Regions from separate parts of the Bifidobacterium sp. MSTE12 genome, predicted to be linked through region 2. Evidence: riboswitches for the same ligand, from Rfam matches in the RefSeq annotation. Region 2 holds a riboswitch; each other region holds the start of a gene.
What was found. Region 2 has a riboswitch for thiamine pyrophosphate ahead of HMPREF1494_RS04870 (TenA family protein). Riboswitches for the same ligand answer to the same signal wherever they lie in the genome.
Positions count from the first base shown of each region.

Region 1: it holds a riboswitch for thiamine pyrophosphate, as region 2 does, so the genes downstream of both, HMPREF1494_RS07270 (ECF transporter S component) here and HMPREF1494_RS04870 (TenA family protein) in region 2, are expected to answer to the same signal.
Region 3: it holds a riboswitch for thiamine pyrophosphate, as region 2 does, so the genes downstream of both, tenA (thiaminase II) here and HMPREF1494_RS04870 (TenA family protein) in region 2, are expected to answer to the same signal.

Region 1 covers NZ_AZYA01000034.1:151,183-161,897, reverse strand. The annotation lists gene HMPREF1494_RS07285 (TIGR00730 family Rossman fold protein) at 1-201, opposite strand, end outside; gene HMPREF1494_RS07280 (energy-coupling factor transporter transmembrane component T family protein) at 280-1,104, opposite strand; gene HMPREF1494_RS07275 (ABC transporter ATP-binding protein) at 1,101-2,594, opposite strand; gene HMPREF1494_RS07270 (ECF transporter S component) at 2,699-3,310, opposite strand; TPP riboswitch at 3,338-3,443, opposite strand; gene HMPREF1494_RS07265 (Mrp/NBP35 family ATP-binding protein) at 3,479-4,603, opposite strand; gene ligA (NAD-dependent DNA ligase LigA) at 4,689-7,382, opposite strand; gene HMPREF1494_RS07255 (tetratricopeptide repeat protein) at 7,398-10,715, opposite strand, start outside.
Region 2 covers NZ_AZYA01000017.1:88,369-99,083, forward strand. The annotation lists gene gabT (4-aminobutyrate--2-oxoglutarate transaminase) at 1-433, shown strand, start outside; gene HMPREF1494_RS04865 (4-hydroxybutyrate dehydrogenase) at 556-1,695, shown strand; TPP riboswitch at 1,915-2,017, shown strand; gene HMPREF1494_RS04870 (TenA family protein) at 2,079-2,780, shown strand; gene HMPREF1494_RS04875 (TetR/AcrR family transcriptional regulator) at 2,935-3,726, opposite strand; gene HMPREF1494_RS04880 (LacI family DNA-binding transcriptional regulator) at 3,908-4,939, shown strand; gene HMPREF1494_RS04885 (ABC transporter substrate-binding protein) at 5,215-6,966, shown strand; gene HMPREF1494_RS04890 (alpha/beta hydrolase) at 7,056-7,877, opposite strand; gene HMPREF1494_RS04895 (GH36-type glycosyl hydrolase domain-containing protein) at 7,989-10,493, opposite strand.
Region 3 covers NZ_AZYA01000034.1:128,938-139,652, reverse strand. The annotation lists gene HMPREF1494_RS07215 (metal-dependent hydrolase family protein) at 1-231, shown strand, start outside; gene HMPREF1494_RS07210 (YhbY family RNA-binding protein) at 338-643, shown strand; gene tenA (thiaminase II) at 784-1,536, opposite strand; TPP riboswitch at 1,537-1,642, opposite strand; gene HMPREF1494_RS07200 (DEAD/DEAH box helicase) at 1,721-5,581, opposite strand; gene HMPREF1494_RS07195 (aminopeptidase C) at 5,604-7,040, opposite strand; gene HMPREF1494_RS07190 (MazG nucleotide pyrophosphohydrolase domain-containing protein) at 7,203-8,039, opposite strand; gene HMPREF1494_RS07185 (GmrSD restriction endonuclease domain-containing protein) at 8,192-9,091, shown strand; gene HMPREF1494_RS07180 (potassium channel family protein) at 9,155-9,877, opposite strand; gene HMPREF1494_RS07175 (MATE family efflux transporter) at 9,985-10,715, opposite strand, start outside.

The sequences.
Region 1 (10,715 bases), on a different contig from region 2:
GAACATCTGCGCCTCGATGCCGGTCACTTCGCCACCGGTCGCCATGACCGTATCGGCGAGCACACCCATCAGCCCCTCATCGGAACCGCCGTAAACCAGCCTGTTGCCGCTTTCGGATATCCACGTCGCCAGTTCCACGACGGCTTCCTTGAACGCAGGGTCATTGCCTTCGTGTGCCCCCAGGTACACCGTAATGTTCATGCATGTCTCGCTTTCCGTCCGCCGACCAGTCTACAAGAAGGGGTGTCTTCCATGCGGGCCGACCAAACCGTTTCGGCATCAATTACGGAAGGACCAATGCCAGTATCCGGTACGGTATGCGAGCAGCAACGCCGCGGTCGGTATCGCCATGCAGATCAGATAGAACAGCCAGTCGACCCCATGCAAGCGCGACGTACGCGCCTGACTGCGCGGAACGTCGCCGCCGAATCCACGTGCCTCCATGGCGGTGGCAAGCTTGGTTCCGCGACGAATCGACACGACCAGCAGGCTAAAGGCCTGCAGGAACACGCGTCTGATGGCGCTTCCGTCGCCCAGACCTCGCGAACGGCGGGACAGACCCAACGCACGCCAGTCATCCTGCAACAATGTAACCATGCGCATGCCGGCCAGACCGCCGTACACGAATCTCGACGGCAAATGCAGAATCTGCACCAGACCATCCGCCAGATCGGTCGGATCGAGCCCAAGCGCGAAAATCACGCCGGGCACCGCGATGGCGGCGACACGCAGGAACGTCGCAGCACCCGCATACAACGAGCCTTCCGACACCGCCATAAGACCGAATGTGAACAGCGTCGCCCCGGAAGCGGTGCCATACAGGGTCACGGAAACGAAACTTCCTACCGCGGCAATCCATACCATCCAGGTTTTCCGCAGTACCGTCAATGGATTCACGCCACCGATCCACAGCAGCATGAGGTCGATCAGCAGTGCCGCAGAGGCGGAGACGACGTCCAATGATAGGAACATCGGCACGCATAGCAGAATGGCTCCGATGAAACGACTGACCGGATTCAGTTTCGCGATGAACCATGACGGCGACGTCGCCTGCGGCTCATCATGACGTTCCTCATGGGCCACAACGCCAATGGTTTCCATCATCGTCCCTCCTCACTTACCACGATGCGGCGCGCATCCAACGCTTTGACCAAGGGCTCGTCATGCGTGACCATGATGACCGCGGAACCCGCGTCACGCGCACCGGCGATAAGACGTACCATTTCCATCCATGTGGTGAAATCCTGTCCGAACGTCGGTTCGTCCATGATGATCACCTTCGGCGCCGCCGCCAGCATGGACGCCACCGAAAGCCGCCTCTTCTCACCCCCCGACAACGTGAACGGATTGGCCGGTGCGAACCGTTTGAGATTCATGCGTTCCAGCATCTCGTCGGCGATGGCATAGGCCTCCTCATCGGATTTGCCCATGGATTTCGGCCCGATCGCCACTTCATCCCGTACGCTGGATGCCACGAACTGATGCTCCGGCTCCTGGAACACCATGCCAATACGCCCAAGCAGATCGCGGCTTTTCCATGTGAACGGATCATTCTCACGATGCGCGGGCATCATGGAATCAGCCACGCGCACATGGCCGGCAATCGGCTTGAGCAGACCGGCCAAGGTCAGGGCCAAGGTGGACTTGCCCACGCCGTTCCTGCCGGTAAGCGCGGTGACCTCCCCCGCATGGAAACGCACATCGATGTGCTTTCCCAAAGGAAAGCTGCGACCGAAACTCAAATCATCGGTATACAGCACCACATCACGATCATGCCCGGTTTGAGTCGGAGCATAGCTTGCGATGTCACGTCCCGGCACCCACGCCCCGCCTTCGGCGAGGACATCGCCCATGGCGTTGAACACCTCTGCAGGCGAGCCATCCGCAATGACGCCGCCCTCATACGAATCATCATTCGGCCTGCCCAGTACGATCACACGGTCCACAAGGTCAAGCCACACATCGATATGGTGCTCCACCACCACCATCGTCTCATGGCCGCGCTCAAGCACCTGTCTGACCGCGTCATGCACCTCCTGCACGCCTTCCGGATCCAGGTTCGCAGTCGGTTCGTCGAGCAACAGCAGTCCGGGATGCATGGCAAGCACGCCAGCCAATGCCAACCGCTGACGCTGGCCGCCGGACAGCCGACGTGTGGAATGATCCGTGCGCATGTAGTCCAGGCCCACGATGTCAAGGGCCTCACGCACCCGCTTCCAGATGGTGTCTCGTCCGAGGCCGAGATTCTCGCAGCCGAAAGCGGTATCGTCACCTGCACGTTCAAGAATCGTCTGGGCGTCCGGATCCTGCATCACCAGGCCGCTCCTGCCGCGTGCCGTACGTGAATCGATGCCGTCGATCAGCAGGCTGCCTTCCTGTTCGCCCTCATCATCGCCGCCGAGCACGCCGGCCAATCCAGCCATCAACGTACTTTTGCCGGCACCGGATGCGCCAAGCAGCAGTACGCGCTCCCCCGGCTTGATTTCAAAATCGACATGTCGCAACGCGAAATCCTTACGCGAAGCATGTCTCCATCCCCAGTCAACCGCCTTCACACCGGCTGCGACCACGGTTCCGACTTCATCCGTCGTCATCTATAGGTTCTCCAATCCGCGGTATCCCCGACCATATGAAGAGGGTTTGCGGCGTACGCGGCATGTACGTCGCAAACCCTCGCCCGTCTTGAGCGCGACGGCGCTCAGACCAGTTCCTGCATACGTCCGGATTCGAAGCGGTCAAGCACGCCGGTCTTCGCCAAAGCGAACTGCACCACCCACATGAAGGCACCTCCCATCACCGCGCCGGAAATCACGCAGCAGATGGTGAACGTGCTACCCTGCAACACGGTCCAGCCGGAATGGGTGAGCCAATCATAGCCGCCGTTGAACAGGCCGGTCAGCGCGCCGGCCAGGGTGACGGAGGCAATGTTCCACTTCTTGTAGGCGAACACGGCGAAGCCGATTTCCGCACCGAGACCTTGGAACATGCCTATGATCAGGGAGCCTCCGATGCCGAACGGATTACCCATGAGCGCCTCGATGAGCGCTGCCACGGTCTCCGCGAAGAACGCGGCGCCAGGCTTGCGCACGATGATGGCCGCCAGAGGACCTGCGAACAGCCACATGAAGTTGAACAGACCGCCCAAGCCAGGTGTCAGACTGTCGAAAGCGCCGATCGGAACGGCGTAGATGATATCCCAAGCCCAGAAGATCACGCCGGACGCGACGGCGATGATGGCCGCCACGACGATATCGACCACGCGCCACTTGTTGGAGTGCTTCTTTACTGCGGAAGACTGAATGCCAGTCATGAATTGTGCCTTTCTATTCCATCAAGGCACGGGAAAAGAGAGACGTCCGTGCGCCGGCATTACCCGGTATACGTTCATACGGTCGAAGCGCGTTCGCTTCCTCTCAGCCTTAACGGCCCCCGTGTCTGTGACAGATACTACACAAGGCACACGATTTTCGCCACCGCCTTACCGTAGCGGGACACGCATCAGCGATTCCGCGAGTTGCCTGAAGGTCGCGCCGAGACCGTCGGTACGCAATGCGCCTTCTTCGGTCAGCACCGCAGGACGTCCCGCCTCGCCGGTCTCGCGCAGTTCAGGTTCCAGCGGCAACTGTGCGAGCAATGGCACCTCGTATCCCAGATTCTGGGATAGCTGGAGGGAGACACGTTCGCCTCCGCCTTCTCCGAAGATCTTCAGCCGTTCGCCCTTATGCTCGAAATAGCTCATGTTTTCGACCACGCCCCGCACCTTCATCGGCACCTGCAGCGCCACCAGACCGGAGCGAACCGCAATGTCGGAGGCGGATGGCTGCGGAGTGGTGACTACCACGAGTTCGGCGTTCGGCAGGGCTTGCGCCACGGAAATCGCCATGTCTCCGGTGCCTGGCGCCAAGTCGAGCAGCAGCACGTCGGGCTCCCCCCACCACACGTCCGACAGGAATTGTTCCAGTGAACGCTGCAAGCGTGGGCCACGCCAGAGAATCGCACGGTCGGCTCCGGCGAACATGCCGATGGAGATCATCTTCACGCCCCAGGCGGTCACCGGCATAAGCATGCCGTTGAGGTTGGTGGGTTGCGTATGCACGCCGAACAATCGCGGCAGCGAGAAGCCGTAGATGTCGGCGTCGATGGCCGCGGTGTCGTAGCCCAATGCGGCAAAGGTCGCGGCAAGGTTGGCGGTGACCGACGATTTGCCGACGCCTCCTTTGCCCGATGCGATAGCGAAGATACGGGTCTTGATGCCTGGCTTGTTGAACGGGTTCTGTTTGCGTTCCGCCTTGAGACCAGCCACCAGTTGGGTGAGCTTGTCATGGCTCATGGAACCGACCTCGATATGAGGCTGCAACGTGGCATCCGGATATGAGGCCACTGCACCATTGATCTGATTCGTGATGGTCTGCGAAAGCGGACAACCTTCCACGGTGAGTTCGACGGCGACGGTCACGTCGTATGTGTTGTCCTCCCCTGTGACCGGCGTCGCGTCGATGGAAGCGATCATGCCCAAGTCGGTTACGGAACGACCCAATTCCGGGTCGATCACCTTGCTGAGACGTTCGTAGATTTGCGCTTCGATCATGCGCTCGTCTGTCATGGTTCCTCCTTGTTGCCGCGTACCAGCCTAGCGGTCATGCATGCGGCATGCCAGAGCTTCGTAGGTTTTGCTCACGAGAACTGCATCACACCGTACCGCTGCTCAGCAGTTGTTTGAACTGGTCCTCATTGAGCATGGGAATGCCCAATTCCTCGGCTTTTGCGGCTTTGGATCCGGCGTTCTCTCCGACCACCACCCAGTCGGTTTTCCTGCTGACCGAGCCGGCCGCCTTTCCGCCATGGGAGATAATGGCTTCTTTGGCGGAGTCGCGGGAGAAATCGACCAATGACCCGGTGACCACCACCGTTTTGCCTGCCAAGGTCTGCGGCAGATCGTTGGTTTCGGCCACCACACCCACGCCGGCGGTCTTCCACGCATCCAACACCGTGCCACGCCAGTTGCCTGGTTCGTGTGCGGCAGTGAACCATGTGACCACGGATTCGGCGATTTCCGGTCCGATACCGTCGATTGCCGAAAGTTCCTCGACGCTCGCGTGTTCGATTGCGTCGAGTGAGCCAAAGGCCGTGGCGATGGTGCGCGCGGTCGGCGGACCGAGGCGGCGGATCGACAGTGCCACGAGCACACGCCATAAATCCACGTGCCTCGCCTTTTCCATTTCGTCGAGCATCTTGCGCGTATTCTCAGCAGGGCGAACGTACACCGGCTGCACGCTGGTCACGCCGGTGCGCGACACCTTGGTATCCTCACGGATCACTACGGCGTCGGCCGGCACATTGTACTCTGGGTATTCCGAAACGGCGGCGCCGTTCACCTCCAGTTCGGCAAGTTTCTTGGCGGAGAGTTTCCTGGCCGAGGTCGGAGCGGTCCAGAATGCAGGCACCTGATGCCACAGTCCGGATCCTCCCACACGCTTGCGCGTCTTCTTGGTCTTGCCTGTATTGACGTCGACGGTTTCATGGATTTCGATGATCGGTGCCTCGCGCCATACGCGCACATCCTTCAGATCGGCGGCGGTCAGTGAGAACAGGCCCGCCTCGCTGGAGAGCACCGGCGTCTGCGCATCCGGCAACCGCAGTCCGGCAACCGGCTCGTAGGGTTCGGGCTCTTCGCCGGGTTGGACGAGTATTTCAGTGATCTCCGGCGCATACGTGTCAACGGAATCGGGGCGGTCCTCCTCCGGATTGGTCAGCGCGATCGCCGATTGATCGCCCAAATGTTCGATATCGAACGCCTTGCGGGAAGCCAAGTTGATGATGCGCTCGGTCAACTGCGCAGGGCATGATTCCACATTCGGGCAGCGAATGTCCTTGTCGCCCTTTTTGGCCGGAGCCAGTTCGGCACCGCAGCTCGGGCAGTGCGTTGGCATGACGAACGCGTGCAGACTCTCCTCCCGCCCCTTGCGGCGCTCGAGCACCGGGCCCACGAGCTCGGGGATCACGTCACCGGCCTTGCGTACCACCACGGTGTCGCCAATGAGCACGCCCTTGCGCTCCACTTCGAAAGGATTATGCAACGTGGTACGTGACACGGTGGAACCGGCCACATATACGGGCTTCAGGATGGCGACCGGGGTTACGCGGCCGGTTCGGCCGACCTGCACGGTGATGTCGAGCAGATCGGTGTTGACCTCTTCCGGCGGGTATTTGTAGGCGATGGCCCAGCGCGGCGCACGTGAGGTGGCACCGAGCGCGCGCTGCAATCCAAGATCGTCGACCTTCACGACGATGCCGTCGAGCGCGTGTTCGATATCGCCGCGATGTTCGCCGTAGTAGTCGATCATGTCAAGAATGTCGGTGAACGACGTGATTTCGCGATTATGCGGCGAAACCGGCACGCCCCACTTTTCATACAGCGCATATGCCTCGGATTGATGGTTGATCACGTCATGTCTGTCGGCACGTCCCGCGCCCCAGCGTAGTGAGCCGATGCCGTGCGCGTAGAAGCTCAGACGGCGCGTGGCGGTGATGCGCGGGTCCTTCTGTCTGAGGCTTCCGGCGGCGGCATTGCGCGGATTGGCGAATGGGGCTCGGCCGGCGTCCTCGTTCTCGCCGTTCAATGCGGCGAAGTCGTCCCAGCGCATGAACACCTCGCCGCGGATTTCCACGAATTCGGGAATATCGTCTTCCGGGCCGGCCAGATTCTGCGGAATGGTCGAAATCGTCCGCACGTTGAGCGTGATATCCTCGCCGGTCACGCCGTCGCCTCGCGTCAGTCCCTGTTCGAGCACGCCGTTACGGTACACGAGATTCAATGCCAGACCGTCGATCTTGACTTCACAGGTCATCGGCAGCGGTTTGGATTCCGGCCAGTCGAGATCGCGGATCACACTGTCGTACCAGTCACGCAGCTCTTCGATGGAAAACACGTCATCGAGGCTCATCATGCGCGAAGGGTGACGTACGGAGGCAAAATCGTTGGAAAAGGTACCGCCTACGCGATGGGTCGGCGATTGCGGGGTGTCCAAGGACGGGAATTGCGATTCCAATGCCTGTAGGCAGCGAAGCCGCGCATCATAGGCCGCATCGGACGATATGGGGGCATCGTCGATATAGTAGGCGATCTGATCGGATTCCACCCAGGCCGCGACCTTCGCCCACAGCCGGGCCGCCGCTTCGGCACTCAGCGAAGAGACGTCAAGCCGGTCGAGTCGCATGGCATCGGCGTCAGTGGACTGCAATGCCGCAATCCACCGTTCGGAACCGGGGACCAGTCGGGAGGCGTCGCCGTCGGCATCCACCGTAATCTCGGGTTCGGCGGTGCCATCGACCGAAACGTCGAAATCCCAAGCAAGCTGTTCGGAATCGTCATGCTGTGTCATGAATGTTATTCTCCGCTAATTGTTGAGCGAACGCAGGAACTGCATCTGTACCACGTCGGCACCGTCGCGCTCGGCGTCATCCATGCGCGAGGCAGCCACGGACAGCGTGCGTGCAGGTACGAACATGCCCTCATCCACGCATACGCGCGCCGCCCTGCGTACCAGCGAGGCGACCTCGGTTTTCGGCCATACCGGCAGACCGGCCTGTTCCAACACCTGCATGGCTTCCGGCACGGTGGTCGGCACGGGAATGCATTGCGATTGCGCTCGTGCGATCAGTTCCCGCAGTTCGCCTTCCAACGAGCCGATGCGGCCCGAGGCGATGTCATCGCTCATAATATAGGCTGCCGCCGCGATGTCGAAACGGTCGCACATCCATTCGGCATAGGCCAGCCGATAGTAGGCGAATGAGGCGTCGTCACGGTCCAAGGCCACATGCAAGGCGTTGAGGCAAGCCGCACGGGCCGGATCCCAATCCTCTTCGCGAGCCAGCTGGACGGCGAGTTTCAGATGCGACAACGGATAGGCGGGCGCGTACCGCACCATGGCGTTCAGATGAGGCAGTGCGGCCTTCGCGCCCTTGATCTGGGCAAGTATGTCGGCCAGTTCCATGTGGGCGTAGAACAGATTGTCGGGAATCAGCACGGTGCGCTCACCCTCGGTGGCGAACATGCGGTTGTAGATCACCCGTTCCGCATAGGAGTTGAAGTAGCGAGACACGCCCGGATTGGACTCGAACAGCTGGTCCATGCGACGCAATGCCGCTTCGATCATCTCTACGGCCTGATCGATCTGGCCGCTGAACAGCAGATCACGGGCCTTCATACGTTCGGCGTCAAGATCGTCGGCCAAAGTGAACGAGAAGTCCGGTGTATCGTTGCCGTCGATCAGCGCACTGGTCACCTGTGTGGCGAGTCCCGTCAGTTCCGGGTCGCCTATGGCGTTGATGATGTCCATCGCACGCTGTGCCTTGGCCACGGAGGGCATGCCATCGTCGGCGGCCAACTGGTGGAACTCCCCCACGGCGCGCTGCAGCAGATCGACGCGTTGGATCGACAGTCCGGATACGTCCCCGCAACCAAACAGTTCGGCGCTTTCCCTGCCGAATCTTTTGTCGGAAAGCTCCGGCTCTTCCTGCGATCCGGTCGGGGAGAATCGACTGTCGCGCAGGTCGAACGTGGCATCGACCGGTTTCAGCGCGCCCATGCCGTCCACATCCATTTCCGCATCGAACATGCGATACGTGGGCACGGGGTTGGCCAATCCGTCCGTATGCAGACGTTTCAGGAATTCTTCACGTGTGAAGGTGACCGTCACCAGATTGCGCACGGTCGGGTTCTTACGCAGCTGGCTCATCGGATCGTCATCATCGCCGTTGCCGTCGATATCCGCATCCGTGAAGGCGATCATGCCTGCGTCGCCGATGTCGCCCGTACCTTGCACATCATCCTCGCTGTCGGATTGCGGCATGCTGAAGGTCATGTCATCGAAGTCGATGTCCTTCATCAGGTCTTCGAACTGGTCATCGAGCGCCGCATCATGGTCATCGGAGGAAGAAGTCGAATCCGCGGAGGTTTCGGAAGGGCGTGTGGGAGCCGTCCTGGCCGGATCCCCGTGGAAGTCGCCGTCCTTCGGAGCCGCCTTGGAACGCGATGGGCCCATTTCACCGGTACGGATGCGTTCGAAGGCGCTCAATGCTTCGCTCATCAGCTCGCTGATGGCGGAGTCCTGCTCGGCGACGGCTTCTTCCAGACCGATGGAGTCGATGTGCATCGATACACGTCGCACATGCGGATCGGCACCGAAGCTCAATGCCGCCATGAGCAGACCGATGCGCAGATTGTAGTCGGCGCTCATGCGGGCGCGCTCCGCATCCCCCAGTTTCACCCATGCATGATGTTCCGGGTCGTATCGGGTGGAAGGCATCATGGACACTCCGGCCGAAGTGAAGCCGATTGCCACGTTGCCGTCTTCGAGGCTGCAACGGAATTCCACGTCGAAACGGTATGGCAGGCGCAGGCTTCGCAGCAGACGCGCCATGGCTTGGCGATACACCCATTCCGAGCCGCCTTCGGTGAGACATGCTTCGCTCGGCGATTCATCCTTGGTGTCTTCGGCAATGTGTCGTCGGGTCTCGTCGGCGATGTCGACGAGTCTGGCGACGGCCTGGATGCCGCTATCCTGATGTGAATCGAGGATGGCCCCGAATTCATCGTCGGGTTTCAAAGCGATCAATGCTGGATTCTCCAGCAATGCCAGATCGATCTGCGCGGCTTCGGCACGAGTGACCGTGTCTTCCGTGGGCAGGCATCCGATGCGCGCATTGCGTTCCAGCCAGGAGCTTACGGCGGCGAAACGGTTGAGATTGCCTTCGATGTTGAGCGCACGCAGGGCGGCACCGAACGGCAGGGTGGAATCCCATGCGAAGAAATAGCAGTTCGAATAGCTGGACGTATACAGGTGCAACGGTTCGGCACCATGTACCGCCTCCAGCATCTGGTTCTGCTCAAGCGCACCGGCCTCACGCATCAGATCGGCGAAATAGTCCTCCAAGCCGGAAGCGCGCATGCCATGTGAACGGGCGCTCATCGTATCGCGTATGGAACGTCGAATGGCCCCCATCGGGGCTTCGCGGTTGAGGCGGCGGAAGATGTTGCCCGAGCCGAAACCGATCAGCAGGCCATTCATCTGCGGCAGCATGTATGCGGCGAAGAATGCGATGGTCAGCGCATCGCGGAACTCCAGATCGTAACGCATCGCCTCCGGCAGTTTGGCACGTAGTTGTTCCAACGTGTACCGATTGCCGACCTTCAGCCATGAGGCGAGCCACATCATGCGCCCTCCTTCGGCTCGACCGACCACACCGCCCTGCGAAGCCTTCACCATTTTCGGCGGATTGGACGGCGCATGGCCGAAACGCATGCCGTCGGGCAGGGTCAGCTCCTCCTCTTTGACGAAGACGAACCGGGGCTCCATGCCCTGAACGTCCATGGACGGATCGGTTCCTGCGAATACACGCGCCTTGCTGTCGGCCAGAGCGATCTGCGCGAAATGGTCCTTATCGGTGAACAGGCCGATGGAGAACGCCTGTCCCTTGGTCTGAGGCAGCTGAGCCCAGCCCAGCCTCAATCGTCCGGGAACGCCTTCAAAACCGTCGAACACGCGCCTTTTGGTCAGAGGCCCCAATCGAACGGCATTGCGGGTCAGCTCGCCGACCACATCCTGCGGGGCGTTCAGGGCCGCGCCGAACGGATTGCCGAAGGTGGTATCGGACGCGCCGGCGTCAACGTGATCGCCCCGCAAACGTCCCAAGGTTTTGTGCACCCCGCGCAT
Region 2 (10,715 bases):
CGAAATCATGGACGCCGTGCAGCCTGGCGGCATCGGCGGCACCTACGGTGGCAACCCGGTCTCCTGTGCCGCTGCGCTCGCTGCAATCGGCATTATGGAGGAGCAGGATCTGCCGGCAAAGGCCGCACATATCGGTGAGGTCGTCGAATCCGTACTCGGTCCGCTGGTCGACGAAGTGCCGGCGGTGGCCGAAGTACGCGGCCGCGGCGCCATGATCGGTGTCGAATTCGTCAAGCCGGGCACCATGGAGCCGAATAAGGAGCTGGTCGGCCGCATCGCCAAGCGCACCATCCAAGAAGGTCTGATCATGCTGACCTGCGGCATCAACGGCAACGTAATCCGCTTGCTGCCGCCGCTGGTCATCACCGATGACGAGCTGAACGAAGCGCTGGCGGTACTCAAGGAGATCATCGTCGAGGAAAGCGCCAAGTAAGTACGCAATCGTTGCGGGCGAACGAAATCGCCGATAACGAACCCTCAAGCAAACAGGCATAGAGTTGGCTGCAATCGCCGGAATGGGCGCGGTTGCAGCCAACGTTTTGGAAAGGACGCATCATGAAACTGTTGACGGTCGGACCCGACAACATCTACACCTACGATACGGTCAAGGAATTCTTCGCATCGTTCGAACTCGGACCGAAGGACCTGCTGGTCAGCATCGAAGTGATCTACAAGCAGTTCCTGGAACCGTATGCAAACGGTGCGAACGTGATTCTTGTCGACAAGTACGGCGCGCAGGAGCCGACCGATGTGATGATCGACGAATTCATCGCGGATGCGGGCAAATTCGACTATGACCGCATCGTGGCAGTCGGCGGCGGTGCCGTCATGGACATGTCGAAGGTCGTGGCGGTGGCCGGCGGTGCCTCCATCGACGACGTAATCGACCATCTGCCCGACTTCAAGCGCTCCGTACGCCTCGTGCTCGTGCCGACCACTTGCGGCACCGGTTCGGAGGTCACCGAAATCGCGGCCATCAATCGTACGCGCCTAGGTTGCAAGGCCGGAATCGCAGGCCCTGAGATGTTCGCCGACGATGCCGTGCTCGTGCCGGAGCTGCTCTACGGACTGCCCGATCACGTGTTCGCCACCAGCTCGCTCGACGCGCTCGTGCACTCCGTGGAATCCACGCTTTCGCCGAACTCCACGCCATACACGCGCATGTTCGGCTATGAGGCCATGAAGATGATCATCTCCGGCTATAAGGCCGTTGCCGAAGCCGGTCCCGCCGGTTCGCCGGAGCGCCGCGCCAAGCGCAACGAACTGATGCGCGACTTCCTGATCGCCTCCGACTATGCGGGCATCAGCTTCGATACCGGCGGGTGCGCTGCCGTGCATGCGCTGAGCTATCAGCTGGGCGGAAAATATCATGTGCCCCACGGCGAATCCAACTACGCCATGTTCACCGGCGTGCTACGCAACTATATGGAGATCAAGCCGGAAGGCGAGATCCTCAAGATGAACCAGTTCATCGCCGACATTCTCGGCTGCGACGTGGCCGACGTGTACGACGAGCTGGAGACGCTCATCAACAAGCTGCTGCCGAAGAAGGCGCTGCACGAGTACGGCGTGACCGAACAGGATCTGCCGGAATTCGCCGATCGCGTGATCAAGACGCAGGAGCGACTCATGAAGAACTGCTTCGTGCCGCTCGATTACGATCGCGTGCTCAAGATCTTCAAGGAGCTGTACTGATTTTCTTGGGTTGCGGCGTGATATGTCCGTAGCGTGTACAGAGGCGGATTGATTTCGAGGTGGTGCCGTTTTCTTGGGCTCCCTACTGGGGGTACCGGGGATGGCACCACCTCGGTTTTCAACGTAAGGTTGATCATTCCCGTTCACATGATCGCAATGGGATTCTGCTGGCCGGTATGTGAAATTCCGGCATAAGGGCGCATATGCCCGTGTATTATCGGGCACAGACACGGGGGCCGCAAGGCTGAGAGGAAGCATCCGCTTCGACCGTTTGAACGTATACCGGGTAATGCCGGCGCACGGACGTCTCTCTTGTTTCCCGTGCCTTTATGCATGTCGTAGGCGGTGCATCCGTCGGCGGCATCACTAAGGAAAGGAAAATCATGACCATTCACGTACCCGAAGCGCTGGAGCCGGCGCGCGGCGACTACGCTTGGTTGGGCGCGGAGTCGGACTCCGTCGCCGACCGGATGTACATGCTGAATACCGAGGATTGGCGAGAAGCCATCAACTCGCGTTTCGTCAACGAGCTGTTGGATGACACCCTGCCGGAAGAGATATTGAAATCATATTTGATTCAGGATTTCAAGTTCTACAACAACGGCATGATGGCCCGGCTCATCAAGTTGGCTCCGCGTCAGGAAACCAAGGACATGCTCGCCGCCCAGTCGCAATGGTTCGCGGACAACGAGGCCACGTATTTCCAGCATTTCCTCGAGGCCTACCACGTCAGCCAGCAGGAGTATGACGACACCGAACAGACCCAGGCGAACAGAGATTACGGTGCGTACCTCGATACGTTGTCCGATAAGAGCTGGCCGGAACTGATCACCGCGATCTGCTGCATGGAATGGCTGTATCTCGCATGGGCCAAGCGCACGGTCGACGCCGGGGTCGTGCAACAGGTCCCGGCACACAAGGGATGGGTCGACCTGCACGAAGGCGCGCATTTCCGCAAATGGGTCGGCGATCTCATCGCGCTGGTCAACGAATACTGCTCCATCGACGGTCCGGAAGCCGAGGTATTCCGCACCATCGTGCATCTGGAACGCCGCTTCTTCGACGATTCCTACCCACAGGACTGATTCTGCGGGACATCCCGTATCGGTTTCAGTGGGTAGCGTATATGAGATGCAACGTGTTCTGATATGCGCGGAATCCATCCGGACTGCTGTGGGGCCATCGGGCTGGTGGCCCCATGTGGAAGTTGACTGTGAACAGCCCGAATATGCAGGTTGCCTACTGCCGTGCCGAAAGCGTCTTCGGTAGCAGGCAACCTGCGCTGGCGCTCTCGTATTCGCTCGGATCGGTGTATCCGGCCCATTCGCTCGGCGGGAAGATGATGTCGGAAATCGAAATCCACTGCTCAAGCAGGTTCATTGAATCGTCGCCCAGCCAGCGGTACTGCAGACCGTCCATCGCGCTCATGGCAAGCGTGTACAGGTCGTAGAAGCGCTCCTCGTCGACGTACTCCGGCAGTATCCAATTCATGGAGCAGATCATTTCCCAGTTGCGCATATGGCGGCCGATGAAGAAGCTGTGTGCCGGGTGTTCCGGGCTGAGCGCCTCACCGTTGAGTACGGAATAGAGTTGCACCATTTCCGGACGCTGCAGGTTATAGCGAACGATGTTCAGGCAATATCGGGGATAATAGTAGACGCGATGTCCGTCAGCGTCGATCACCGCAGCGGTCACGGCATTGTATTCATCTGCATCCGGAGTGTCATAGCCTTCGGAAAGCACCATGTTGAGCAGATCGTCTTTCGAGGAGATGTAGTGGTAGAGTGCGGCTTCGGTGATGCCGAGCTCGTCTGAGATATCCTGCAGCGACATACCCCAGAACCCTTTGATGGCGATGATCTTGGCTGCGGCCTGCAGAATCTGCAGATGCCGCTCTTCCTGACTCATGCGCTTGCGTTTTTCAAAGGTTTTCTTTGACGTGGTGTCACGTGCGGTGATGCTGGTGCTGGAGGTGTCCGGGCCAGAGCCGGATTGGGCTTCCAAAAACTGAGACCACGCTGCAACGCTCATTGCCCCTCCTCCTTTGCAAAATGGCGCGAAGATTGCCGGATGACGCATTCGTCAATTCTTTTGATTATATCCGAAATCCGTCGAAATACTTGAAAATCTACGCAAGACAAGACTACAAATTTTGTAGGACAGTATGCTTACGGCATCATGGATGATGACCATCTCGTGATAAGGGGTGTTGATGGCGGGAATCAAAGATGTTGCGGTGCGCGCGGGGGTCTCCATCAGTACGGTTTCGTATGTGATGAGTGGCAAGCGTTCAGTGCGGAATGAAACCAAGATCAAGGTGATGCAGGCCGCCCGCGAGCTGAACTATTTTCCCAATGCCGGTGCCCGCATGCTGCGTGGGGAAAGAACGCGGCTCGTCGCGCTGAGTTCTCCGATGAGTGACGAGACGGCATATGGCGATTGGTCGCCGTTCTTTTTCGGGGTGGCCCGTCGCCTGCGCCATTATGGCTATGACGTGTTGTTGCTGATGGGTGAGGATGAGAACGAGGAGTTGGTGCGCATGTCCGACTCCGGTTTGGTGGATGGAGTACTGCTGTTGGATGTTGCGATGAGCGACCCGCGTGCCCGCGCGGCGAAGACATCCCGGGTGCCAGTCGCATCGATTGGATGCCCTGACGATTTGGATGGAGTCTATGCGGTGGATTTGGATTTCGAGCAGATGGGGGAGATGGCGGTACAAAAACTGATGAAGGCCGGGCATCGTCATGTACTGTTTCTCGGTGCGAACTCCCATGCATACGAGCAGGGCGTGAACTTTCTGATCCGTACGCGTGATTCGGTGCGGATCTGTGCTGAGAAGGCCGGTATGCGGCTGACGTGCGATGTAATCGATACCGGTGACGCTGATGAGATGGAATGTGTGGTTGAAAGGGCCTTTGCTTCGGATCCGCGGATAACTGCGGTGCTCGGGCAAGTTGGATTAATCGCGATGTCGAATCTCAAGTCGGCCTTGCAATCGCGTGGTTATGACATTCCGAAGGATATCTCCGTCATCCAGTTGGGTGCCTTCGGTCAGGCGTCAGTGATGAATCCGCCGCTTGATGAGATTCCGCTGAGGCCATACGCCACCTGTGCCCGTGCGGTGGATGTGTTGATGGAGATCATCGAGGGGAAGCGTCGGATGTCCGAGCAGGGGACAAAGGAACTGATTGCGGTGAAGTATTTGAGTCGAGGTTCGGTGCATGACGTTTCGAAAGGTGTGTGATATTCCTCTGCCCGTGAAGGAAGGCGGCGCAATCGAATGTGCCGCAAGCTTTTTTGTCGAAAATCGTCGAAACGATTCGACAATGAAGGATAAGGCCTTGTACCCTGAAATCGTAAACGTCCACGGCATGGTGAGGAAGCCATAGGACGAGCAAATGCAGGGTTGCTTGTATACGCGCATTCGCGGCGGTTACGCGCGATTTACGACGGAATCGTCATGATTGTGGACGTTTGCATGCTCGTGACAATAGCTACGAAAGGACAAGGTGAGGGAAGATGCGTAGTGTCGGAAGAAAACTCGTCGCGGCGTGTGGCGTGCTTGCCATGGCATGCACGATGGCGGCCTGCGGCGGCGACACCGCAAGCGATGCCGATGACAATTCGCTGATGACGGTCGAGGTGTTCGACCAACTGGCGAACTATCAGGGCGAGCAGAAGGGCTGGTTCGCCAAGGTCATCAAGGACAAGTTCAACATCAAGCTCAATATCGTGGCTCCGAACGTCGCAGGCGGCGGCAACACGCTGTTCGATACCCGCGCGGCTGCAGGCAATCTGGGCGACATTGTGATCATCGGCTCTGGCAGCGGTCAGGCCGAAAAAGTGGTCAAATCCAAACTCGTCACTGACCTGAGTTCGTATATCAAAAACACCAAGTATCTCAAGACTTATCAGGGGGCCATCGATCAGTTGACGAAGGATGCCAACCAGGAGAGCGGTATGTGGGGCATTCCGACCTCGGTATCATCCTTGTCTCCGACCGAGTCCAGCGAAGGTGTCGAACCGACTTTCGGCCCGTTCGTACGTTGGGATTACTACAAGGAGATCGGCTACCCCAAGGTTGCCACGCTTGAGGATCTGCTCCCGGTCCTCAAGCAGATGCAGGACAAGGCGCGCGAAGAGACCGGCAGCGATGACGTCTACGCGCTGAGTCTGTTCAAGGATTGGGACGATCAGGCCATGCAGAATGGCTTCCAGCTTCCGGCGTTCTATGGCTATGCCGAAGGGACCGGTTACGTGATGAGCAATGCCGACGGTACGGATGCTCAATCGCTGATCGACGAGAATGGCGTTTACGTGCGTGCGCTGAAGTTCTATAACAAGGCCGAGCAGATGGGTCTGGTTGATCCGGAATCCACCACGCAGAACTACGACACCATGTATTCCAAGTACAAGGAAGGCAAGATCCTGTTCTCCTTCTGGCCTTGGCTCGGCCAAGCGGCCTATAACACGGACGCCCATAAGAAGGACGGTAAGGGTTTCATGATGCTGAGCATCGATGACATGAAGATCGCATCCAAGGGTGCCCAGCCGAACGGCACCACCACGTTCATCGGCGTCGGAGAAAAAGCCAAGAACAAGGAACGTCTGGTCAAATTCATTGATTGGCTTTACTCGCCTGAGGGTATCCAAGCTGCGGGTTCCCAGACCAATGGCGCTGCCGGGTTAAAGGGTCTGACCTGGGACATCAAGGACGGCAAACCGGTACTTACCGATTTCGGTGTCAAAGCCATGGGCGGCGAAAGCGTCAACGTTCCGGAGGAGTACGGCGGTGGCGGTTACTCTGACGGCGCATCCCAGTTGAACGTCTCCACCGTGCTCAACAAGGACATCGATCCGAGAACCAACGCGCCGTACAACTATCAGATGTGGGATTCCGAACTCGCCAAGCGTGATACCGCACTCGACAAAGATTGGCAAGAGCATATGGGCGGTGCGCGCACGACCATGGAGTATCTGGAGCAGAGTGGCAAACTCGCGGTCATTCCGGGAGCCTCGTACACCACTCCGGATGAAGACTCCGTGATCTCCACCACCCGTGGACAGCTGAAGACCGCCGTGGTGAACGCCTGCTGGCAGGCAGTGTTCTCCAAGAGCGATGACGAGTTCAACTCCATCTGGAGCAAGATGCAGAAAGAGGTTGACGGTCTCGGTTACAAGAAGGTCTATGACGTCGACATGAAGAACACCAAGGATATGTTCAAGGCGCGTCAGGCAATCGAAAAGGAGTATGCGAGCCGTGAGAAATAGCCCGGTATCATTCGAGGCAAAAGCCACCTGAAACGTGAGGGTCCCGGCCTATTGGCCGGGACCCTCACGCTGTGCCGCTCGCTATGAGCCTATTTGGCGAACGTCCTACGCATCCACGCGGCAGCCAACTGCGGCCACACCTGCACGCATTCCTCGATGCCGTGGACACCCTGCCATGCCGTTTCGGCGGTACCGAGCGACAGGCCATGGCCGCCGCTGGGGAACAGGTGCGCCTCGACACTGACGCCGGCCTGCTTGCAGGCATTGATGAGCATAAGCGTGTTCTCATACGGTACGCAGTCGTCCGGAACGGTATGCCACACGAACACCGGCGGCGTCTTGGCATCGACATGCTTCTCGATGGACACGGATTCGAGTGCTTCCGGGTCGGCCTTGCGTTCCCCGAGCAGCGAATCGAAGCTGCCGCGGTGTGCGAGCGGGCCGGACGTGATCACCGGGTAGGCGAGCATCAGGCCGTTCGGACGCACCGCATCCGGATCGTAGCCGTGCGCCGCGATCACCTCGTCACTGGCGGAAGTGGCGAGATTTGCGGCGAGATGGCCGCCTGCGGAAAAACCGATCACGGCGATGGCGTTCGTATCGACATGCCATTCGGCGGCATGTTCGCGAATCTGCTTCATCGCTTCGGCCGCTTCCAACAGCGCAACCGGAAAGACGGACGGTTTCACGGAATATCGCAGGACGAAAGCGTTGTAGCCGGCCGCAAGAAACTGCATTGCAATCGGCTCGGCCTCACGGTCGGACGTCATCTCGTATCCGCCGCCGGGAATCACCAGCACGGACGGGCGTGCGTAATCCGGGATGACTTCTTCGCTGTTGTCAAGGCAATATCCGACGAACTTGGCGGCGGTGCCGTCAATGCCGGAAATCTCATGTTCGAAATACTGCATGGATCCATCCTATTCGTAAAGTCAATTCATAAGGGGGGCACATGGGTGACGTGATGTCGTCCATGCGCCCCGTTTCAGCCGTTTGGCAGCTACTTGGCTGCCGTTCGGCCATCAGAAGGTGACTGCCACCTCGACCAACTTGGTGTCGTCGGTCGGGACCGGCACGACGTTGCCTGCAAGCTGCTCGCCATTGACGCTCACCGTGCGCTCGCCGGTGCGCTTCATGGCAATGCGGTAGGTCACGCCACGGAACACACGGGTCACGGTCAGGTCGGTGAACTGTTTCGGCAGATGCGGTTCGATAGCCAGACCGTCGAGCGTCGGGCGCACGCCCAGCAGATACTGGGACACGTCCACGAACGTCCATGCGGCGGTGCCGGTCAGCCAGGAATTCTTGCCTTCGCCCGGGGTCGGGGCCTCAGGGCCGGCCACCATCTGGCAGTAGACGTACGGCTCCACCTTGCGGATGTCGGACTTGTCTTCCACGTAGGCCGGGCAGTTGCGCTGGTAGACCGCGAAGGCCTCCTCGTTGTTGTCGGTCAGCGCATTGGCGATGGAGATCCACGGGTTGTTATGGCAGAAGATGCCGCCGTTCTCCTTATAACCGCGCGGATAGGACGAGATTTCGCCCAGCTCGATGCGGTAGGTGGAATAGGCCGGGGCAAGGATGGCGGTACCCCAATCGCAGGTCAGCTTGTCCTTCACGGACTTCAGGGCCTGCTGGGCCTTGCCGTCATCGAGGCCGATGCCGGCCATCACGCACATGCCCTGCGGTTCGATGTAGATCTGGCCTTCGGTGTCTTCGTGCGTGCCGACCTTGCGCGAATAGGCGTCGTAGGCGCGCACGAACCATTCGCCGTCCCATCCGGCGGTTTTGACCGCTTCGGAGACCTGGCCGATTTCGGCACGCACATTGGCTGCCTCGGAGGCGATTTCGGCATCGGTCATGCCGGTGAGCTGACCGTAATGTTCGATGATGTCGGCATACTGGCCGCCATACAGCACGAACATGCCGCCGATGAACACGGATTCGGCAACGCCGGTGTCGTTGTTCTCCACGGTCTGGAAGCTCTCGCCCGGAGTGTCGGAGAAGCAGTTGAGGTTCAGGCAATCGTTCCAGTCGGCGCGGCCGATCAGCGGGATGCCATGCGGTCCCTTGTGCGTGATGGTGAAGTTCACGGAGCGGCGCAGGTGCTCGAGCAGCGGTACTTCGGAGCCTTCCACGTTGTTGAACGGCACCGGCTCGGTCAGAATCGATGCGTCGCCGGTCTCGGCGAGGTACGCATTCACGCCGGCCACGAGCCACAGCGGGTCATCGTTGAAGCCACCGCCGATGTCGGCATTGCCCTTCTTGGTGAGCGGCTGATACTGGTGCCACGCGGAACCATCCTCCATCTGGGTGGAGGCGATGTCGATGATGCGCTGGCGCGCACGGCCCGGAATCAGGTGCACGAAGCCGAGCAGATCCTGGTTGGAATCGCGGAAGCCCATGCCGCGGCCCATGCCGGACTCGTAATAGGAGGCGGAACGGGACATGTTGAAGGTGACCATGCACTGGTACTGGTGCCAGATGTTGACCATGCGGTCGAGCTTCTCGTCGCCGGATTCCACGCTGTAGGTGGTCAGCAGTTCGGTCCAGTAGGTGTTGAGCTCCTTCAGGGCTGCCTCTACCTGCTCGACGGTGGCGAAGCGGCGGAACAGTTCATGCGCCGGCTTCTTGTTGATGATGCCTACCTTGGCCGGATCGTTCGGATCCTCCCACTTGTCTTCCTTGGCGACTTCGATGTAGCCCAGCACGAATACGAGCGACTTGGTCTCGCCCGGCTTGAGCTCGAGGCGTACGCGGTCGGCGGCGATCGGGAACCAGCCGTGGGCCACGGAATCGTGGGCCTGGCCTTCGGTGATGACCTGCGGAGTGCCCCAACCATTGAACTTGCCGAGGAATTCGTCACGGCTCGTGTCGAAGCCGACGACGGGGGAGTTAACGGCAAAGAACGCATAATGGTTGCGACGTTCCTTGAATTCGGTCTTGTGGTAGATCAGGGTGGCGTCATCCTGCTTCTCGATCTCCACTTCGCCGGTGGACAGGTTGCGCTGGAAGTTGGAGGAGTCGTCGACTGCGTTCCACAGGCACCATTCCACGGAACCGGTCACGTCGAGCACGACCGGTGCGTCGGTGGTGTTGGTCACGTCGAGACGGTTGACTTCGGCATTGGTCTTCAGCGGCACGAACGCGGTGAGCTTGGATTCGATGCCGTGCTTGGCGGCTTCGAACACGGTGTAGCCGATGCCCTGACGGCACTTATAGGAGTCGAGCGGCGTCTTGCATGGCAGGAAGGTCGGCGACCACGTGTCAATCGGCTTGGCGTTGACGGCGTTGGAGTCCATAAGGCTCAGATAGTAGTTGCGCGCGCCGTTGTCGCCGGGCACGTTGTTGTAACGGTAGCGGGTGATGCGACGCAGTTTGGCGTCCTTGTAGAAGGAGTAGCCGCCGCCGGTATTGGAGATCAGGGAGAAGAAGTCCTCGTTGCCGAGGTAGTTGATCCATGGCAGTGGGGTTGCCGGAGTTTCGATTACATACTCGCGGGCGGAATCATCGAAGTGGCCGTACTTCATGGGAATCCTTTCAGACTGCTTCGTTGCGGCTCCTGGCTGCGGGCGTGGGCATACGCGGGGCGGCGTTGCGCGCGGCTACGGCCAGTGTTCGTTGGTTATTGCATTCCCCATAAGGATACCACGTTATTTATAACTTTATAAATAAGTGATTCGACCGTGTTGCGTGGGTTCATTCCGACCTCATTCCGTGGTGTTCTGGGAAAAGCCGAATCGTAGGAAAGG
Region 3 (10,715 bases), on a different contig from region 2:
GCGGCCACCGCCGTGAATGCACGGATTCTCAACGTGTGCGCATCCACCGGTTCATTGGAGGATGGCAAGGTCTCCGACATGGTGGTGCTGGATGCCAATCCGCTGGAGTCTCTCGCCGCACTTGCCCGTCCGGCGCTGGTGATCGCCGCCGGTCATCCCGTATGGCATCCGCATGCCAAGCGGTTCGATGACATCGACCGCCTGCTTGATGAGGCGATGGAACGTACATGATATGCAGGGTTTTACCGACCTCACGCTATGGTAGAGCGAGCGTTATCGAAAGACTTTGATGCCGCGGACAGCACGCGGAAAGTTACCCAGAGAAAGCGAAACATATATGGCACTTACCAAAAAGCAGATCAAGCAGTTGCGAGGCATGGCCAACAAGCTCAACCCGATCGTTCAGGTCGGCAAGAATGATTTGAGCGAGAACGCCATCAAGCAGGCGGATGACATCATCGAACGACGCGAGCTCATCAAGGGCTCCGTGCTCGACGGTTCCGGTCTGACCGCAAAGGAGGCCGGCGAAGGCTTGGCCGAGCAGCTCGATGCGGAGCTTGTGCAGGTGATCGGCAACCGGTTCGTGATCTACCGCCGTTCCCAACGCGATGACGTGGAGCATATCCGGCTCGTTCGCGAGTAAGCGACTTCTCCTGATGGAGATCCGCGGGAAGGAAACTCCCGAGAAGACAAAGGTGGGTTGGCATCCGGGAATGGATGCCAACCCACCTTTGCAATGAAAACAAACAATCGAAAGTCAGCGGGCCCTGCACCGCAGCGGCGTCAGCGCCCCCGATCCCATTCGGGCTTCCACGTGTACTGCATGTCGTAGGCGCTGGACCAGAACATGTACTCGTTTTCGACACCGGTTACGAAAATGTCGATTAGTTCCCGTTTGCGTTTTTCGGACAGCCCTTCGGCCAACCGTTCGATATGTTCGATCAACCATGCGGAGCCTTCCCAGAACTCCTCGGTCTTATACATGTCGACCCAGCTCTTGTAAGGGTTGGCGTCCAGCGTGTCCGCGAATTCACGGGCGAGACGCTGGCCATAGTCGGCATATACCCACGCACACGGCAGCACGGCCACAAGAATGTCGACCAATTCCTTGCCATAGGCGATGGAAAGAATGTTCGACGTGTATGCGCGTGCGAATGCGGATTGCCGCACGCCGGCCATCTCCTCCTCACTCACGCCGTAGCCGGCCATATACTTGCGATGCACGTTGGTCTCCACGTTGAAGATCGCGCTTTGCACGCCGACCATGAACTGCATGACCTCGGTATCGTCGGTCTTGGTCAGGGCCAACGCGTGCACCTTGGCGTAATCGGAGAGATAGCGGTAATCCTGCAGCAAATAGAAGGCGAACTTCTCACGTTGCAGCGTACCCTCGCCAAGCTCACGCAGGAATGGCTGACGGTAGCCTTGCTCCCATACCAGATCGGCCGCCTCGCGCATGCGCTGCGCGAATGGGGGAAGATTGTCGAGCCGAACACCGCGTGCCGGATCATATGGTTTGTTGATTGCAGACATCATATCGCTCAAAGATATGCCTCCCTACGCTGGTATTAACCATCAGGTTCAAAGGGTCAGGCCTTACGCCTATCTCAACCCGGTTGTACGGGTTCCCCTGCATTACGCCGTTCATTATGGCAATACCGGCAGACACCCCATCTCGCTCCCGTGACGTGCCGCCGAACGCGGAACGTCGCCTCCTATGTCAGCTCAGCAGATCAAGCAGATCGTCCTTGGTGAGCGAGCCGACGCCGCCCGAAGCGCCACCGTCGGTGAATTGCCGTGCCAGCCGGCTCTTGTCCCGCTGTAACTTCAGCATGCGCTCCTCAATGGTGTCTTTCGCCACAATCCGGTACACGTTCACGTCCTGTGTCTGCCCGATGCGGTGTGCGCGGTCAGTGGCTTGGTTCTGCGCAGCCTCATTCCACCAAGGATCGGCATGAATCACCACGGATGCACCGACCAAGTTCAGGCCGGTATTGCCGGCTTTGAGCGAGATCAGGAACACAGGCGCATCATCGCCATTGAACTCATCCACCAACTCCACGCGCTTCCTCTTCGGCGTCTCACCGGTAATCACATGGAACGCAACGCCGTGTTCGGCGAGTCGCACGCCAATCAGGTCAAGGAACGACGTGAACTGCGAGAAGATGAGCACCTTCTTGCCCTCATCCATGCAGTTGGCCACCAAATCGTCGATGGCTTCAAGCTTGGCCGAGCCGTTTTTCGCGTCCGCATACACCAACCGAGGATCGCAGCAAAGCTCGCGCAGCAACGTGAATTCCGCAAGAATGCGAACCCTGCTCGTGTTGAAATCGGCATCCCGTGTTTTGGTGAGTGCGGCGCGCAGCCGCTGTTCGTGCGCCGCATACAGTTTGCGTTGCTCCCCCGCCAGCTTCACGGTCACGACGTTCTCGAACTTGTCGGGCAGATCGGTAAGCACGTCCTTTTTCAACCGTCGTTTGATGAACAGGCCGACCAACGCCCGCAACTTGTCAGCCATGACGGACTGTTCCGGACCGGGCGCCAGAATCGGCTGCTCGTACCGTTCGCGAAATCGCGTATAAGTGCCCAGCAGCCCCGGCATAAGAAAATCGAAGATGCTCCACAGTTCGCTCAGACGGTTCTCGATTGGCGTGCCGGTCAATGCGAAGCGATGCGCGGCGTTCACCTGCTTGACCACTTTCGCTACCTTGGTGGCGTGGTTCTTGATGTATTGCGCCTCGTCGAGCACCATGCATGCGAACCTGCAGCCGGCGTATTCGTCGATATCGCGACGCAACAAATCGTAGGATGTAATGAGTATGTCCGGACCGTCCTCGCTTTCGGAGGATGCCTCGGAAACGGAGGATGACGAGGACTCCGATTTCGCCATTGCCCGTAGCCGCCGCAGCACGTTGCGGCGTTCCGTCTTGGTGCCAGCCACGACCTCCACGGTAAGATCGGCAGTGAATTTCTCGCATTCCGCGGCCCAGTTGTAGACGAGCGATGCCGGGCAGACGATGAGCGTCGGGCCATTCCCCTTACGTGCCTCGACAAGGGCAAGCAGTTGCACGGATTTGCCCAGGCCCATCTCATCGGCGAGAATGCCACCGAATCCCTTGTCCCATAATGTGGAAAGCCAACGGAATCCCTCCGCCTGATATGGCCGCAGCACGTTGCGCAACGCTTGCGGTACCTCATAGCGACTCGGATCGATGATCTTCACATCGTTGACATACGAGGTGAAGGATGCGTTTTTGCGTTCATCCGGCACCTGTGCGTCCAGTAGAAACGCCTGATAGCCCGGAATGGCGATGGTTCCGCCGTCAAGTTGCGTTCCGGTCAGGTCAAGATCCGAGGCAATACGATCGAGTTCACCCAAATCGGCATCCCGCAGATCCACGAAGGTGCCGTCGTGCAGCCGATGGTAGCGACGTCTGCGCCGATAACTGTCAAGCAGTGCACCGACCTCGTTCATCGGTACTTCGTCGGCGATCGGCGAAATCTCGACAAGGTTCGATTCGACCGACAACCCGACCTTGACGCTCGGCTTCGACGGAGACATCAAGCCGTCGAAGGCGGCAGTGGAGAACACCTGACCCATCGATTTGAGAATCTCCACACCTTCGGTGATCAGCAGCAGAATGGCGTCTTCATCCTCTTCCCTGACACGCGCCGGATTGGTAGCGCTCCATGTCGGAAACAGCTGACGCGCCACTTGCACAGCGAGCGTCTCACATTCCTGATCGCGCTTGACCAGCGAAGCCTTGGATGTGGAATCGGGGTTGACGACGCCACGCAACTCCTTGGCTGCGGGGACCAGCTGAAATACGAAGTCCCCATATCGTGCCACGACTTCACAGGTCACTCCGTACAGGTCACGGTCCAGATAATATTCAATCCGGCATTCCGCACCGATCGCATAGGCGACTTCCTGCGGCACATGCAAGCCGATGCCGGCGTCGGCGAGCGCGGGAAGTATGGTGCGTGCGAACATGGGCCAGTCCTCTTCGGCGATGAATACGCCGTCCGGATCGCCTACGCATAGTGAGGAGAGCGGGCCGAATGCCGGTTCCATTGCGGCGGAGCAACGGTAGAGTGCGGTATCTGCGTAGCCATTGGTCTGGGCGCAGATCATATAACGGCTGTGTTGGCCCGTTACCGTGCCCATGATCACCTTGTCGGCGATGATGCGTATGCCGCGATCTTCACCGTGACGTTCGTACGATACGTTGAAGCCGAACGCCGGATTTCCTTCGATGATGTTGAGTTCGCCGGCATGGCTCAGTCCGGAGGCGACCATGATGGACGTGGGCTTGTGTTGCGCCAGCCCGGCGATGTCGTCAGTCTCCATGGCATGCGTGTTCTCCGATGCCTCTCCGTTTGGGAGGGGTAATGGCAATGCGTCATGCAGGTCGAGCAGGTCACAGACCTCCCAATCGGTGAGGAGCAGGTCTCTTTGCACGGTTACGGCATCACCGTAGGAGTATCGGTTTTGCATCTGTGAGATGGCACGTGTAGCGAGTACTCGGTTGAGCGATGTCAGGACGCTTTGCGAGAACTGGTCGAGCATATCCGGCGTATGGGTGAAGGCCAGCTTACGCCCATATGATTCATAGGCTCCCGTTCGCATGTTGGATACGAATCTCGAGATGTTTTTCAGAACGTACGAGGTGTTGTCGTGGCCGATGCGCAGGCTCAGCGACCAGGTCGTTCCTTCGGTGAGCGTGATCGTCGGTTCAAGATGCACGCTGCCCGGCAGCACGATGGCCGGGCCGTCGTTGTGGGAGCCGCCCGCTTTGCCATGGTGGTCGGGCGCCAGCCATCCTTGTTCTTCGCCCAATCGCTGTTTCGCATTGGCGATGCGTTTAAGCAGGCTGAGCTGGGAGTCCTTGTTCGACGTATGTCGTTCGGCATCGATTCGCCTCATGTAGTCGGCGATGTATCGTGGGGTGGCATTGCCCGGCTGGTAGCCGTGGAAACGTTCCGGGGTTTGCACGAACAGCATGATCATTGCGGCGAGGTGCTTGCACATGCCGGTATAGCGGAATCCGGTTCCGGCGGAACGTCCGTCGGTGCTTCGACGGGATCTCCGGCCGAAGCCGTGTGGGCTTTGGTAGGCGTTGGCATCATCGTTGCCCTCATCCACGTGACCGAATGCGGGTTCCCTGCCAAAATCGTCGTAATCGTCGTAATCGGCATCCTCGTAATCGTAGATTTCGTCGTCATCGGAGAAACTACGATAGCCGAAGCTGTCGCGGTATCCTCTGTCGTGAGCGGAATCGGCGCCTGCGAAGGCAGGGCAGCTGCAGTAGCGTGCGAGCAGTAGCTGGTCGCCCATATCGACGGTGGCTTGCACCGTATAGTTGCTGGAAGGCGAAGTGGTGCCACGTACGGAGGCGCTCAGTGTGATACGGTCCGCTTCGGGGTCGTTCAGACAGTACAGATCCCGCATCTTGGCGCGCCATTGGTTGGTGATGCCGCGGGCACGCTGAAGCACCGCCGTGTTGCATTCGCTATGCAGTTCGTCGGAAAGCCACGTGAGTTTGCCTGGCACTTTTCGCCTTTCGCCTCGCTCTGCCATTATGTTGTCGACGGTGCTGCCGTTATCTGGAGCGCTTGGTCAGCGGCTCCCATGGGTCAAGTTCCACCGGCTCCGCGGTAAGCAGCGAACGGGTGGCTTCATCGAGGTATTCCTTGCAGATGATGATCTCAGTCACATAGCGGTCGAACCATGCGTCGGACGCCACGTAGTATCCGTCGTCGCCGTTGTCTTTGCCCCAGCTGTTTTCGACCTTCCAACGGTTCGGTCTGCCGTCGCCGTCAAGGTTCACGCCGGTGAAGGTCATGGCGTGGTTGCTCGGAGAATCGCCGTATTCAAGGCCTTGCGCCTTATCGAAGGTGAATTCGGTGCCGAACAGTTGGTCCACGCGCACACTGTCGCGGTCGAAGTATCCCGCGGAACGCAGGGAAAACTGCATGCAGTCGCAGGCGAACCAGATCGGATGCCCGGCGCTGATCTGATCGATGGCCGCCTTCTTGAACGCGTCGAGCGGCACGTTGATGAATTCCATGTCACCCGCCTCAGCGACGTTCGCGGTGAAACGGATGCGGTAGCGCGTATTGAATGGGCGGGATTCCATCGGAACGTTGCATAGGGTGACCAAGTCGTTCACGTCGAGCGGCACGTACTTCCTATAGAATTCGATCGGAGTGATGCCGAATTCGCGAATCTGCCTGCGCTCGTCCTTGCCGGATTTCGGTTTGTCAGCCTTCTTGTCGGAACCTATCCCGTCGGAACCGGCGTCCTTCTTATCGTCGTCACTGGTGCGCACCAGAAAATCGAATGTCTCCGGCGGCTCGCCCAACGCAATCGCGCACATGCGGTATACGGTCGACATGTCCTCGTTTTTCAGCGTACGAAGCTCGTCGATCGGCGTACCGGCCGCATGCCTATCACGCAGATCGGCCGCGAACTCACGTAGCTTGGAGTTGAGATACTGTTTGAAGGCATCGGAATCCTTGGAATTCGCGGACTCCGGGTATGCGCTCTTCGGAACGAGCCCGTACTTGTTCACCAAGGCGGCGAACATTTGCCACCAGCCGCCATCATCGGCCGGACCATCGTTGATCTCCTGAAAGATACGGCTATCGGTCGGCTCATCGAGTGTGGCGAGCACGTTTTCCAGATACGTGTTGGATTTCTCCATCGCATCCCAGAAGAACAGGTATGTTTCCGAGAATTCGAAGTCGTCGAGGTTCCACGTATGCATGAGCTCGTAGCGCAGCGTGTTGAGCGAGGCGAACATCCAGCAACGGCCGGAACGACGCTGGTTGGTGATTGACCCCTGTTTCAGCTCGATGGAAAAGTCACACGGCAGCGAGCGCTGTCCCTTGTAGTCGGTGGCCGCTTCGAGTACGCCGGCGGAGACGGCCGCATTGGCGGCCACGAGGTTGGCCCGATCGGAGTTGAAGTCTTCGGCGTACCGTTTGAGCAGTTGTCTGTCGATTGCCTTTTCGTTGGTGTCATTGGATTCGATCATGCCGTTGATTGTCGTCGTATGCCCCGACTTGCGGCGGGCGGCGGCCACATGAATGTGACCTTCGCACCTGTAGTCGTCGGAGGAGCTCAGGATTCTCCGCTGGTAGGCAGTCGCGGAACGTGCCACGGAATTTCAGGTCATGCCAGACTGCGGGGTCTGCGGTCATCGATTTTCGCTTTCGATTCGTTCGATGGCGCATTCCAGATCGCGCAATCTGCAGCGTAGCTCTGATTCCACGTCGACGCCATTGCGCTGGGCGTCACGCAGTATCGCGATGATCCGATCGGCGTACTGGTGGTCGTGGCCGGTATCGGACGGCTGCGACTCGGCGGTGTATGCCTGTTCGAGTTGGGCCCGGTTCGCTGATTTGGCGACGCGTGAAACGACTTTGGCGGCTCTTGGCAGTGCGCCTTGGGCGTGTGAGATACCTTCGAGCACCGACTTGCGTTGCTTCTCCTTCTGTTTCATCCTCTCCCATAATTGCAGCGTCTCTTCAGCGGACTTCGGAGCATCCGATTCCGTTGCAACCGCATCATCGGGCATGAATACGTGCGGATGGCGGGTGATGAGCTTGTCGACCAAGCGGTCGCATACCTCATCGATGCCGAATGGATCGGTCTCGTCATGCGCGCACACCTGTGCCTGGAACACGGATTGCAGGAGCATATCGCCCAGTTCCTCGCGCATGTTCTCGCGGTCGTCGGTTTCGACCGCGTCGATGTACTCATAGGTTTCCTCGAGCAGAGGTTTGAGCAGGGATCGGTTCGTCTGCGAACCGTCCCACGGGCAGCCGCCCGGCTCGTGCAGTATTCGCACCACGGCCTTGACACGATCCAAGGCGGAGACCGCTTCGATTACCGGATTCAGCTTTGAGCAATACTCGAATCCTTCGGGAAGTTCGTACGCGTCACATGCAGCTTGAGTCATAACGCCGATTCTTGCCGCACGTCCCGACCGAATCATCACTGCCGCCGCTTTCATGCCGATGCGTGCCTTCATGCGGAATCAGTCTACGATGACTTCAGGGACCATGAGATGAGAAAGAGGAACCCGTGCGTTATCACAATGCAGTAATACGTCGTCTGATTGCCGTGAGCATGGCTTGTCTGCTGTCGATCGGCTTCGCCGCAGGCTATCATGCCGACTACTCCATGGCCGCAGAGGCTACCGATGATACCGGCGCCGGCGAGCTCGCCACCGATGTACTTGACACACTTACCGTCAAGGGTCGTGCGCCGAAGACCGGGTACAAGCGGGCACAGTTCGGTGACGCCTGGAAGGATGTCGACCATAACGGATGCGATACACGCAATGACATTCTTAACCGTGATTTGACGAACGTAAAGCATAAATCGCATACGCAGGATTGCGTGGTCAAATCCGGCAAGCTGCAGGACCCGTATACCGGTAAGGAAATCAAGTTTAAGAAAGGCGCGAAAACCTCTACCGCCGTGCAAATCGACCATGTGGTTTCCTTAAGCGACGCCTGGCAGAAGGGCGCACAAAAGCTTAGTAAGAGCAAGCGAACCGAACTCGCCAACGACCCGTATAATCTGCTAGCTGTAGACGGATCCGCCAATCAGAAAAAATCCGATGGTGATGCGGCTACGTGGCTGCCCTCCAACACAAGCTTCCGCTGCGAGTACGTGGCACGCCAGATCGGCGTGAAGCATAAGTATTCATTGTGGGTCACTCAGGCGGAGAAGGAAGCGATGAATAAGGTGCTGGGCTCCTGTCCGACGCAGGCCGTTCCCGACTATACCGGTACGAACGCCGGTGAACAGCCTCAGACCGCAACCGCCGAACCGACTCAGGAACCTTCCTCCGAGCCTACTCAAACCGAGCAGCCCTCCACCGAGCAGACGGAGCAGTCTCAGACGCAAACCGAACAACCCGCTCCGGCTCCTCAAGTACAGCAAAACGACAGTTCCAATGTCTACTACCAGAATTGCTCCGCCGCGCGTGCCGCCGGGGCGGCACCGATCTATCAAGGTCAGCCGGGCTATCGTTCCGCATTGGACCGTGACCATGATGGGGTTGCCTGCGAATAGCGAACAACCGATTCACTCGTAAGTGATGCCGGACGGAAGTTGGACTCCGTCCGGCATCACTTGTTATCGCCTGTCATCTGCTGTTGGGGATTCGCGCAGTTTCGCGATATCGTCACGCAGTCGGTTGACGGCGTCGGTCAGTTCGGCGACGTTGCTGCTCAGCCGCGTGGTTTCCGATTCCGTCTCATTGGCACGCTTATCGGCTTCATCGCTCACCCGGTCGACGATCCATGACGCGAGCGTTGCGGTGATGACGCTGATCAGGGCGATGCCGGCGATCATAAGACCCACGGCGATGCACTTGCCTTGCCATGTCACCGGAGACATGTCGCCATAGCCGACCGTCGTGGTGGTGACGAACGCCCACCATATGGCCTTGCCGAAATCGGTGATGGTAGTGCCCGGAGCATTACGTTCCACATCCAATTCCGCAAGCGAACCGACGTAGATCAGCAATATCACGCTGGAACATACGTAGAGTGTGATGCGACCACGTACCGCCATGCCGCTGGTGCGATTGAGCACATTCAACACAGCCACCAGTCGCAGCAGTCTCAGCGGTCTGAAAATCGGCAGCATGATCGAGATGAGCAACAGCAGGTTGTTCTTGAACCAGGTCTTCCTATCGTGCGCCAGCGAAATCGAAACGACGTAGTCGACGATGAACACGATCCAGATGACGTTGATCGTGGTTTCGCACAGGGAGACATGCGTCCGTGCCAGCACCTCCCATGAATACGCGAGCAGGAACACCAATGCCAGTACGGTCAGCGGCCATTCGGTCATTCGTTGCCATTTGTTCAACGTCACAGCTCCCGCCTTTCCTCCCTAATGCCATCATACGGGCATTCTTTCGGCGTCGAGCCCGGCCTGAGCCTTACGCATGGCTGGCATCATTCATCGACGAGGGCGATCTTCCGGCTTTCGGCCTTTCGGCCACGCAACTCAGGCAGAAGAATCACAGCCAATACGACGGCAAGGACCGCAGTGAGCAGGTCGGCGAAGGCCTGCGCGGCAATGACCCCATGATATCCGGCGAGTCCGCTGCCTGCGAACAAGGTGATGGCGAGCATCACGCCCTGACGGCTGACGGACAGTAGCAGTGCGCCCAGGGCCTTGCCCGCGGATTGGAACGTACAGGTGGTCACGAGCACCACCGACACGCATACGGTGCTCAGCAGCTGCACACGTAGCATGCCGGTGTCGGTGCTGAAGAATCCCATCAACGGGCGAGCGCAGGCGATCAGCACCGCGGTCATGACCAATGCGAGCATGCCGAGGAACGAGTATGCGAATTTCAGCAATGCCTTCAACCGACTCATGTTTCCGGCACCATAGTTATAGCCGATGAGCGGCTGGCCGCCGAAGGCGAACGCCACGAGAATCATCACGGCGATCATCACGATCTTCAATGCGATGCCCATGGCCGCCACCGCATCGTTGCCGTATGGCAGCAGGAAGAGGTTGACCATGACAATGCCAAGGCTTTGCATGAGATTGGTAACGGATGCCGGAATGCCGATGGCGAAGATGCCGCTTGCCTCCTGCCTGCTGATATCGAGATGTCCGCTTCGTAACATGAGCCGTGGATCGATGGATAGGTTGCGGCTGCGTTTGAGCAGGA